DNA from 3 places in the Dyadobacter sp. 22481 genome. Region 1 is predicted to be linked to each of the others. Evidence: riboswitches for the same ligand, from Rfam matches in the RefSeq annotation. Region 1 holds a riboswitch; each other region holds the start of a gene.
The links. A riboswitch is a leader RNA that binds a small molecule or an ion and turns the genes downstream of it on or off. The one in region 1 is predicted to bind cobalamin.
Positions count from the first base shown of each region.

Region 2: another riboswitch for cobalamin. It lies ahead of ACTJJJ_RS07465 (TonB-dependent siderophore receptor); the one in region 1 lies ahead of ACTJJJ_RS10470 (TonB-dependent receptor plug domain-containing protein).
Region 3: another riboswitch for cobalamin. It lies ahead of ACTJJJ_RS17195 (ABC transporter substrate-binding protein); the one in region 1 lies ahead of ACTJJJ_RS10470 (TonB-dependent receptor plug domain-containing protein).

Region 1 is NZ_JBQENV010000002.1:82,262-85,533, reverse strand. It holds gene ACTJJJ_RS10485 (thioredoxin family protein) at 1-20, opposite strand, end outside; gene ACTJJJ_RS10480 (glyoxalase superfamily protein) at 90-425, shown strand; gene ACTJJJ_RS10475 (DMT family transporter) at 451-1,371, opposite strand; cobalamin riboswitch at 1,436-1,636, shown strand; gene ACTJJJ_RS10470 (TonB-dependent receptor plug domain-containing protein) at 1,707-3,272, shown strand, end outside.
Region 2 is NZ_JBQENV010000001.1:1,933,794-1,937,065, forward strand. It holds gene ACTJJJ_RS07455 (DapH/DapD/GlmU-related protein) at 1-160, opposite strand, end outside; gene ACTJJJ_RS07460 (helix-turn-helix domain-containing protein) at 263-1,141, opposite strand; cobalamin riboswitch at 1,367-1,554, shown strand; gene ACTJJJ_RS07465 (TonB-dependent siderophore receptor) at 1,717-3,272, shown strand, end outside.
Region 3 is NZ_JBQENV010000002.1:1,714,452-1,717,723, reverse strand. It holds gene ACTJJJ_RS17205 (bifunctional adenosylcobinamide kinase/adenosylcobinamide-phosphate guanylyltransferase) at 1-40, opposite strand, end outside; gene ACTJJJ_RS17200 (cob(I)yrinic acid a,c-diamide adenosyltransferase) at 37-621, opposite strand; gene ACTJJJ_RS17195 (ABC transporter substrate-binding protein) at 622-1,794, opposite strand; cobalamin riboswitch at 1,823-2,004, opposite strand; gene cbiB (adenosylcobinamide-phosphate synthase CbiB) at 2,142-3,086, opposite strand; gene ACTJJJ_RS17185 (pyridoxal phosphate-dependent aminotransferase) at 3,065-3,272, opposite strand, start outside.

The DNA of each region.
Region 1 (3,272 bases):
GATGACAGGAGTCGTTTCATGGTAATTTTTTAGATTTCTTTTCTTAAACAAATCTCAGACACAATTCATTGCCTAATAACGCAATCGATATGGAAGCCAGTAAAGTCATCCCAATTTTACGCATTTTTGACGAAACCAAAGCACGTGAGTTTTACATCGGCTGGCTTGGCTTCCAAATCGACTGGGAACATCGGTATTCCGATGATGCTCCGCTCTACATGCAAATTTCCCGGGACGGCGTCACACTTCACCTCTCCGAGCATCACGGCGACAGTACACCCGGCGCCAAGATTTTCATCGAATGTACCGGCGTGCGGGACTTTCATCAAGAGCTGAACGAAAAACACTACAAATACAACCGTCCCGGCCTGGAACAGGAGCCTTGGAATGCAATACATCAGTCACCGTTGTCGATCCATTTATGAACCGGCTGGCATTCAACGAGCGGCTTTAAGCATTTTTTGCTTTGCCCAAAGACACCAGAATGCCACCAGCAATGATCAGTAGCATGCCTGTCAGCATGGAAAGGGAAGGAATAGCTTCGCCCATCAAAAAGCCGATCAGTACCGAGAAAAGGATATTGGAATACCCCACAGCAGCGACGCGCCCGGCTTTATCGAAGGTAAACGACTGCGTGAGCATTTTTTGTCCTAAAAGTGCCGTAAGCCCCAGGGTCAGAAAACCCAGCCATTGCCAGGCAGTCTCCGGCCATTTAAATGTACCTATTAGAAAATCCAAATGCTCCATTGGATAATAGGTGCCAACCAGCATCGACAAAATAGGCATTACAATACCGCTGAGCATGAAAGAGAGAATGATCGCACGTGTGTCGTACACCACGCCTAACTGCCGGATTGAAAGGTAGGAAACGGCCGTAAGCAAAGCATTGCCCAGACCCAACGCATTGTCTCGCAGCGACGATGAAAGGTCGGGCCGGAAGACGAACAAAATACCGGTAAAACCAACAAATATGGCCATCCATTCCTTTCCATTCAGCGTTTCGCCTATGAGTAGCCAGGAAAAGAGCGCGAGAAAAATCGGGTAAGTGTACTGATATGTGGATGCACGGCCAAGCCCGAGCGTTTGAATTGCATAAAAGAGCATGTAGAGAGAAAGTGTCCCCACTACTCCCCTGAAAATCAGCAATCCCAGCTTTCCTCCCTCCTGCCTCAGCGGACGCTTCCAAATGCTGCTGATAATAAAGACCACGCCGACGATATTCCTAAAAAAAACCAGTTGAACTATGTGGAATTCCCTCCCGAGCCATTTCGAGATCGCAGATGTGAGCGAGAAGAAAAAAGCGGCCCCCAGCATGAGGTAAATGCCTTTCAGGGAAGACGCGGTCGAAAATTTTTCAGTAGAAGAAGCCAAAAGCAATCAGAATTTGCGCAAAGATAGCGGTTATCACACACAACGGAAAGTCGGCGAAAATACCTAACTTTACACCCGCTTGGTGCCATAAGCTGCTTCTAGTCAGCAATTAGGCTTAATAGGGAATTCCGCGAGAACCGGAAGCTGTCCCCGCAACTGTAAGTCTGCCAATTTGCCTCCGATTCTTCATGCCACTGTTTTTACGACGGGAAGGCACCGGATGCGAAAGACGAGCCAGGAGACCTGCCAAAGCATTTGATCGGCCCGTTTTCGGAGGAAAAACAGTAGATCGCCGCCATTCATTGCGATTTAGCGTGTTTACCGACCGGAGATTTGTGAGTTACTGGATATTGTGGGCAAGTTTTGCACTGGCACTACCTTGTTATGCGCAAAAAGACTCCATCGACCTCGACCCGGTGGTAGTCAGGGGTTTTGTTCCTCAAAAATTCATGAGCGGCCTCAAAATACAGACCATAGACTCAACTTCCCTCGCCCAGCTACGGTTTCAGAATATCAGCGATGTGCTTTCCGCATTTACACCTATTGCGTTCAGGAATTACGGCCCAGGGCAACTTAGTACCGCCTCATTCAGAGGCACTTCTGCCAACCACACGGCTGTTTTATGGAACGGGCTCAATATTAACGCCCCCACCCTCGGACAGACCGATTTTTCCACGATTCCCGTTGCCGGCTTCGACCAGCTTTCGGTTCAATATGGCTCAGCGGCCAGCATTGTAGGTTCCGACGCCGTAGGTGGAAGCATTCTGCTAGGGAGCAACGTCAATAATGATGCGTTCAAGACTTCGGCAGGATCGCAGCACGACAGTTTCAATAACCATCAGTTTCAGGCAAATGCACGCTATTCTGGAAGTTTGAACGATCAATGGTCGGTTTCCGGAAAAACAGCCTTCTACAACGGACTGATGAACAACGATTATCCAAGGCGTTACCGAAGAAGCTACCTGCTTTTGCCCACGGAAACCTGGCAGAAAGGAATGGTGCAAGACCTGTTCTTTCGTGCAAAAAATGACCGGGAGTTATCAGCACATATCTGGCTCACCGACAATAACCTGACTTTGACACCCGACGACGAGCAAGGCCGTGAAATGACCCGGACAACCGCCTACCGCACGATGGTTCGCTATCAGGTGCGGACGCTTGCGGTGCGCACAGCATGGGTACGCGACGTCATCGATTATGCCAAAGGCGACCTCGCCCACCCCGACCATTCGGTAACTAACAAGTTCGCGTCAAGAGTCGAAAAAGACTTTACACTAAGTCTGGGAGACAACATAAATGCTGTTTCCATCAAAACCGGCGGGGAATGGACGCATTATCGTTCGCGTGTACCCGGCTATGCGCAATCGCCCGTGAGCGAGAACCGCACAGACTTTTTTCTACTGACGCGCTGGCAGCCGGGTTCGAGGATTACCGCGTCCGTGAATCTCAGGCAAGGGTTTGTGACAGGCTATAATCCGCCATTCACGCCTTCGGTAGGGCTGGAATATGGTTTAATTCAAAAAATACATTATAATCTCAAAATCAAAGGCTCGGCTGGCCGCAGCTACCGCGTGCCTACGCTGAATGAACGCTATTGGAAAGATCTGGGAAATCCTGGCATCCGCCCGGAAACAGGCTGGAATAAGGAGATAGGCCTCGAACAAATCTTCAAGGAAGTATTCGGCGGCTCATTGCGCACTTCCGCAAGTTTTTACCATAACCGCATCAAAGACTGGACCTACTGGAACCCGTCGATGGGCTTCCGCGTCGAGAACCTGCAACAAGTGCTGGCCCGCGGCATTGAGCTACACCTGAGTTACCAGCAGCAGACCGGCACGATACGGCCAGGGCTGGACGCAGGCTACGCATTCAATAAAAGCAGCCAGGAAAAAGCCTACGAT
Region 2 (3,272 bases), on a different contig from region 1:
CACGCAACTGATCTGTGTCTGTGACATTGGCATTCATTTGCGTGCATAAGCGGATGGTTCGCGCGACGGCCCGTCCAAAGTCGTCATAGCCCGGATCGTCTTTCCGGATCACTTCTCCGGCCCGCATCCGGTCAAAAATATCTTGACTGTTGCTTTCCATTTTGTATTGTTTATAGTAGACTTTCTACGCCGACAACCTACTACAAAGATACCCGTCAGACAGCCCGTCAGGTAACAACAATCAAACTGATCATTAAGAATTTCAAACCGCTTCGATTCGGAGCGCGCGCGGGTTTGTGCCCGTCATTCGCTTGAAGAAATTGTTGAAATAGGTAGGATATTCAAAGCCCAGCGCGTAGGCAATCTCGGAAATGTTCCAGTCGGTGTGCTGTAAAAGCGCTTTGGCTTCCGTCACGATCCGCTCGGTAATATGAGCGGTGGTGGGCTTGCCGGTAACCTGTTTTACCGCCCGGTTGAGGTAGTTGACGTGCAAATTGAGGTTGGCAGCATAGTCCTGCGCCGTCTTCAGTTGAAGTGGCCGGTCCGCGCTTTCGATCGGAAACTGCCTTTCCAGCAGTTCAAGAAACACCGACGCAATACGGCCGGAGGCATTTTTTCGCTGGTTGTAATTTTCGGACGGTTGCAGTTTCAACGCCTCATGGATGATCAGGTTGATGTAGTTCCGCATCAGGTCGTCCTTATATGAGTAGTCGGTTTTTTGTTCCTCTATCATGCGTTGGAAAAGCGAATTAAGGAAATCCCGTTGCTGTACCGAGATAGTCAGGATGGGCGTGCCTCCAATCTTGAAAAAGGGTGATTGTTGAAGGCTGTCATTGCGTTCGGAGGCTATCAGAAACTCCTCGGAAAACAGGCAGGTGTAACCCACATAACTGGTTGAAAGCGTCTCCCAGGAATAAGGAATATGCGGGTTCCCGAAAAATAGCACGGTTCCGTCGGTTTCGAAGCTCCTGTCGGAATAATGAATTTTACTTTTGCCGGTCGTCAGGCAGATCTTGTAAAAGTCCTTCCGGCTGTACACGCGGGTCGCCTGGCCGTCCTCCTCGATCTGAAAGACATTAAACCCCTTTAATTTCAGTTTACTATTGAATTCGGAAACCCGGCGCCGCTTTGTATTTTCCATAACACAAAATTAAGAATTACACGAATTTAATCACTGCAATACAAAAATAGAAATGCACTCAGGAAGCTGTACCTGAGCCGAGGCCTACCATGAAAACGGACGACCCTGAGACAGGTTTGTTTTACAGTCAACTGGGGGAAGTTTGCCGCCACGCGGGCTTTCACCGGGAAAGTAACATTGTTCAATACGTTCCGTATATTTGCGGTCCAAAGAAGTTCTTTACTTTATTTTTCCAACAGGAAAGGTTTTGCTTTTCAGTGAATTAATAGGGAATCGTGTGTAAATCACGAGCTGTCGCGCAACTGTAAGTAACTACCCAAAATTTATATCGAACAGATCCACTGTCCGCCTCGGATGGGAAGGATGATATAAATGTTACAAGCCAGGAGACCTGCCTTTTCCAGTGGACGACGCTTTCGCGCAATAAAGCAGGTCGGTCTGGATCATTACTCCCATGGTTTTGTAAACACGCAAAACCGGCGCCTGTTTGGCGCCTCCTCCTCATGCTTGTTTGTGAAAGCGGCTTCAAAATGCTGCAAAGAGCTTTTAACTCATCTAACCATTTAGTTAAAAGTATGCAAAAAACTACCCCCTGCTGTTCGCGGACTAACGGCGGAGCTAAGAAAACAACATTTTCATTCCTGCTGGCCTGCGCATTGTTGCTAGCTTCCCTCCTGGCTCCCGCCGCGGCTCCCGGACGTGTCAGAGGCTCCATCCAAAGCGAAAAAAGCGATGCCGTCGCCGGGATTAGCGTCCGTCTGGAAGGCACTCCCTATGCAGCCGTAACCAACGCCGACGGCCGTTTTGACATTAAAAACGTGCAGGCAGGAAGCTACACGCTTCTCATCAGCGGCGTAGGCCATGAGGCGAAGAAAGAAAACATCGTGGTCAAGGAAGGGCAAGCATTGGAATTGAATTATAAACTCAATACCAGTACCAACGAGCTCTCCGAAGTAGTCATTAGTACTGCCAGGCGCCAGGCGTATTCAGGCATCAACAAAATCGATGTTCCCCTTCGCGATATGCCGATCACGACTTCCACAGTATCGGCGAAAACCATCGGGCAGCGCGGCATCGACGATTTGGGCGAGGCCATGAAAAATACGACCGGCGTGCGGGCCAACAACACCTACGGCGGTTTCCAGCATTTCACGATCCGGGGTTTTTCTAATTTCGTGCTTTTAGTGGATGGCGTGCGCGACGAACGTCACAACATTTCTACCAGCGCGCCAAACACCAATTTGGCCAACGTGGAGTCGATCGAAGTATTGAAAGGGCCAGCTTCGGTATTGTTCGGCCATTCGGCTTTGGGCGGGATTATTAATATTGTGAGAAAAAGACCGACTGCGGGTTTCAAAGCGGACTTTTCGGCCAGCTATGGTACATTCAATACCCGGCGCATCCGCGCGGGTGCGGGCGGAGCGATCAGCGACGAATTGCGCTACCGTGTAGATTTCGGGATGTCGGACACCGATGGATACCGCCGTTCAGGCTCGAATACCAACAATGGCTACCTCGCATTGGAATACACTCCGACAGATAAAGATCAGCTCTACCTGACCATTGGCGCCAATAAGGACATGTACGACACCGACGCGGGCATTCCGATGCTGGAAGGCAGCAAATTGGCGCCGGGCATGAATGTGAACACCCGCTACAACGATCCCCAGGATTTTCTGAAACACACCCGCTATGATTTTCAGTTGAAATACACGCGGCAACTGACAAGTAAGCTCCGTCTCTCGAACCAGCTCTCGTATTATGACGACAATATCAACTATTTCTCCACGGAAGAGCTGAGCTTTAACTCGGGTAGGGATTCCTTGCAGCGGTCGTATCCGTTTTACTTTAACCACCTTACCAAACCGTGGCAAAACCAGTTGGAACTGACCTTGGATTTCAATACCGGCTCCATTGAGCATAAGCTGTTGGCAGGTTATTCAATCAGCGTCCTGGACCGGAAAACTTACAATGGAGACGTATTTGGTCCGGCGCTTGACGCGACTATCTCCATTGACAATCCCGTCCTGAACCAGGGCTACCTAACGCACAACGATCTGAACTACCGCGCGACGATGGAGAATGTGCACGGTATTTATGTGCAGGATTTCATTCGTTTTTCTGATAAACT
Region 3 (3,272 bases), 1.6 Mb from region 1:
TTTTTCCGCTGCGGACACCGCCCGTAACGTAAATGATCATGACGGCTCCGCACTTTTAAAGCGTTTATACAAAAAGAGCTGCCATTTTTCCTCCGCAACGCCTGCCTTGTCCATTTCGGCTCGTGCGAGGGTAAAAAACAGGTCCGACAGCCGGTTGACATAAGCCGGGATAGCCTCATTTACCTCGTCGGTTTTGATCAGCGACACCAACCTCCGCTCGCCCCTGCGCATTTGCGTCCGCGCAACATGGCATAGCGCCGACACCTCGTTCCCGCCCGGTAGCAAAAAGTAATCGGACGGCGAGGTCATAGCAGCTTCAAGCGCATCGATCCACTCCTCACAAAAAGCCGCTCCATCGACCGGCATCGGGTTTTTGTTCTCTTTTTTTGCGTCCGAAGGGCGAGCCAGGTGGGACATCATGTCCATCAGATCCTTTTGTATTTTGTGCAGATTAGCCTGCCATTCATGCCCCGTGCCCAACTTTACGCGCAGCAATCCGATCGTCGAATTGGCTTCATCAAGCGTGCCGATGCATTCAATGCGGACGTCGTCCTTGCTTACCCGGCTTCCGCCAAACAACCCGGTGGTACCCTTATCGCCCTTTTTGGTGTATATTTTCATTTAATTGATTGATTTATAGTATATCAACTCGTGCTGTGGCAACAGCTCCGGGTGAAGAATGCGGATCAGGTCGGCCAGCACCAGATGCGGGTTCACCGCACCGGATTCCCAGTAATCGTTCGCACCCTGCGCATTCATGCGGTTGTTGTAGCTGTAAATACGGTTGGTTTTGAATGATTTGAAGTCGGCATAACGGATGTCGCGCGCCAGAACATCTTTCCTGGTTTGTACATTTCCAATGCTCACATTCAGCCAAAAGTCGGCCTGCAGCGCAACCGGATAAACCGTTTCAAAGCTTAGTGGCAAACTTCCCGTCGCTTTTGTGTTCGCCCAATGGTACGAGGCTCCCGCGTCCCGGAAAAAGCAGCTCACGTAGCTATCGCCATTCGGAACATTCCAGGCGTCTTTCGAATTCATCCCCGTAATCAGGCTGGGGCGTAAGGCAACTTTGGCTGTCAGTTTCACCAACTGTTTATATTCCTCCTCCACACGCGCGAACTTTTTGTTCACTTCTCCTTCCTTATTGATCAATGCAGCGAGCAGTTTCACCCATTCCGCCCGTCCCAGCGGTGTGGTTTCCACCCACTCCGAATTGACCATCACCGGAATCCCCGCCTGATGTAACGACTCATACCGGCTCACCTTCGAAACCGGACTGCCCGTAGCCATAATCAGATCGGGATGCATGCTCACCAACAATTCTTCATTAAGCCCCTGATCTTTGCCTACTTCCACAATCCGGCCGGATTTGATCCGGTCCAGCACTTTGGCGGAAGAAACATATTTGAGATTTCCCATACCTGTGAGAATATCCTCGCAGCCCAGGAACCCGATCAAGCCGATGTGCAGCGACGACATCGCGACCATGCTCCTAACGGGGATCTCGATCACCTGGCTGTCGTTGTACCCGATCGGGCGTGGCGTACCGCGTTGTACCAGCACATACGTGAGCGTATCCGTCGCTTTCTCGAACGGGCTCATGATCCTGACGACCTTATAGTACTTGTGATAGCTGATTTTGAAGCCCTTGGCATAAACCACTTTGGCCTTTTCGGGGAAGAGGTCACGACCAGCGTAATGAGAATCGCCTTTTTCGTAAAGCGATGAAGAAGTGCTGCAACCGGCCAGCAAGCCGCACAGCAGTATGGCTGCAAGTATTTTTCTAATAGTCATGAGTCACCGGCCTTTCTTCCGAAAGCCATATTAACAGCGTTTGCAGGCAGGTCTTCTGACTCGTTCAACCCTTGTGCCTTCCCGGGGTAACCCCAGTGACATCATACAAGAGCCTCGTTGTGAACTCACAGCAGCGGAGACTGTTCCGGACTTTCACCGGATTCCCTTTTAATCACGCGAAATGCGTGTACCTGGATGGCCGCAAAACTAGCGATATTTTATTGCTTATCATTGTAAAGATTCATTTGCACACTCCCAACATGAAACGAGACGACATCCTACGGAAATCGATCCTGGAAGATATTTCCGAAGATTGGTCGGCACTTCGCCAGCGTTGGTTCAGAAAATCACGGAAGACAGAGACTTGAACTAATCAACAGAAGAATCATCAATACCATCAACACGCAAGTCCGGTGATTAACATTTGCCGCGCTTGTAATTTCGCCCGGCTTGATGACCCGGTCGTTCTCGCCGATAAAAGGCTTCTCAACCAACTTTCCCTGATACACATTCGGCCCTCCGAAGCGGCAATCCAAAATTCCCGCCAGGGCTGCCTCGGGGTAACCGGCATTCGGGCTTTTGTGCTTCCCACCAAATTTGAAGATAAATAGTAACCCTCGTTTGCTCCCGGTCACCAAAACCATCAGCAACGCTGTCAAACGCGCCGGGATAAAGTTGGCCACGTCGTCCAGCCGCGCGGCAAATTTCCCAAACCATTCATAGCGTTCATTCCTGTACCCCAGCATCGAATCCATCGTGTTGACCATTTTATAAGCCATCATGCCCGGTACCCCTGCTATCGCATAGTAGAAAAGGGGCGCTACGACTCCGTCGCTCAGGTTTTCGGACATTGTTTCCAACACCGCGATGCGTATCTGCTGCGCATTCAGCTTTGAAGTATCCCTGCCAACAATTCTCGAAAGCTGTTGCCTACCTGCGTCCAGCCCTTCATTTTCCAACACACTGAACACCTTTTTACCTTCCGCAATGAGGGAATGGTTGGCCAGGCCGTAATAAACCCAAATAGTATTGACCAACACCAGCAAAACAGGAAGCTGCATCAGTATTACATTGGTCCAATAAAAAAATGCAAACACTGAAACCACCAGGAGTACGCTTAGTACCGTCCCCTTCAAAAACCGGAACCGGCCATGGTTCAAGAGTTTTTCACCCTTCGCAATGGCATTACCGAACACCCGGACCGGATGTGGCCAGCTGTCGGGATCGCCCAGCCATAAATCCAGCAAATACCCCGCAGCCAGCGGAAGGATTAATAATAGAGCGTCTGCCATTCTTTCAATGCATCGAGCATTTTCTGATTATCATTCGGCCGTTGCGTGGCAAGGCGCAAATGTTGCCGTGACAGGCCACGGAAGTTGCCGGCGTCGCGGATAAGCAGGCCGTGTTTGTCGACCAGGAATTCTTTGAGTTGAGCCGCATTGCGCACCAAAGTTCTTGCTAAAAAGAAATGCGTATCA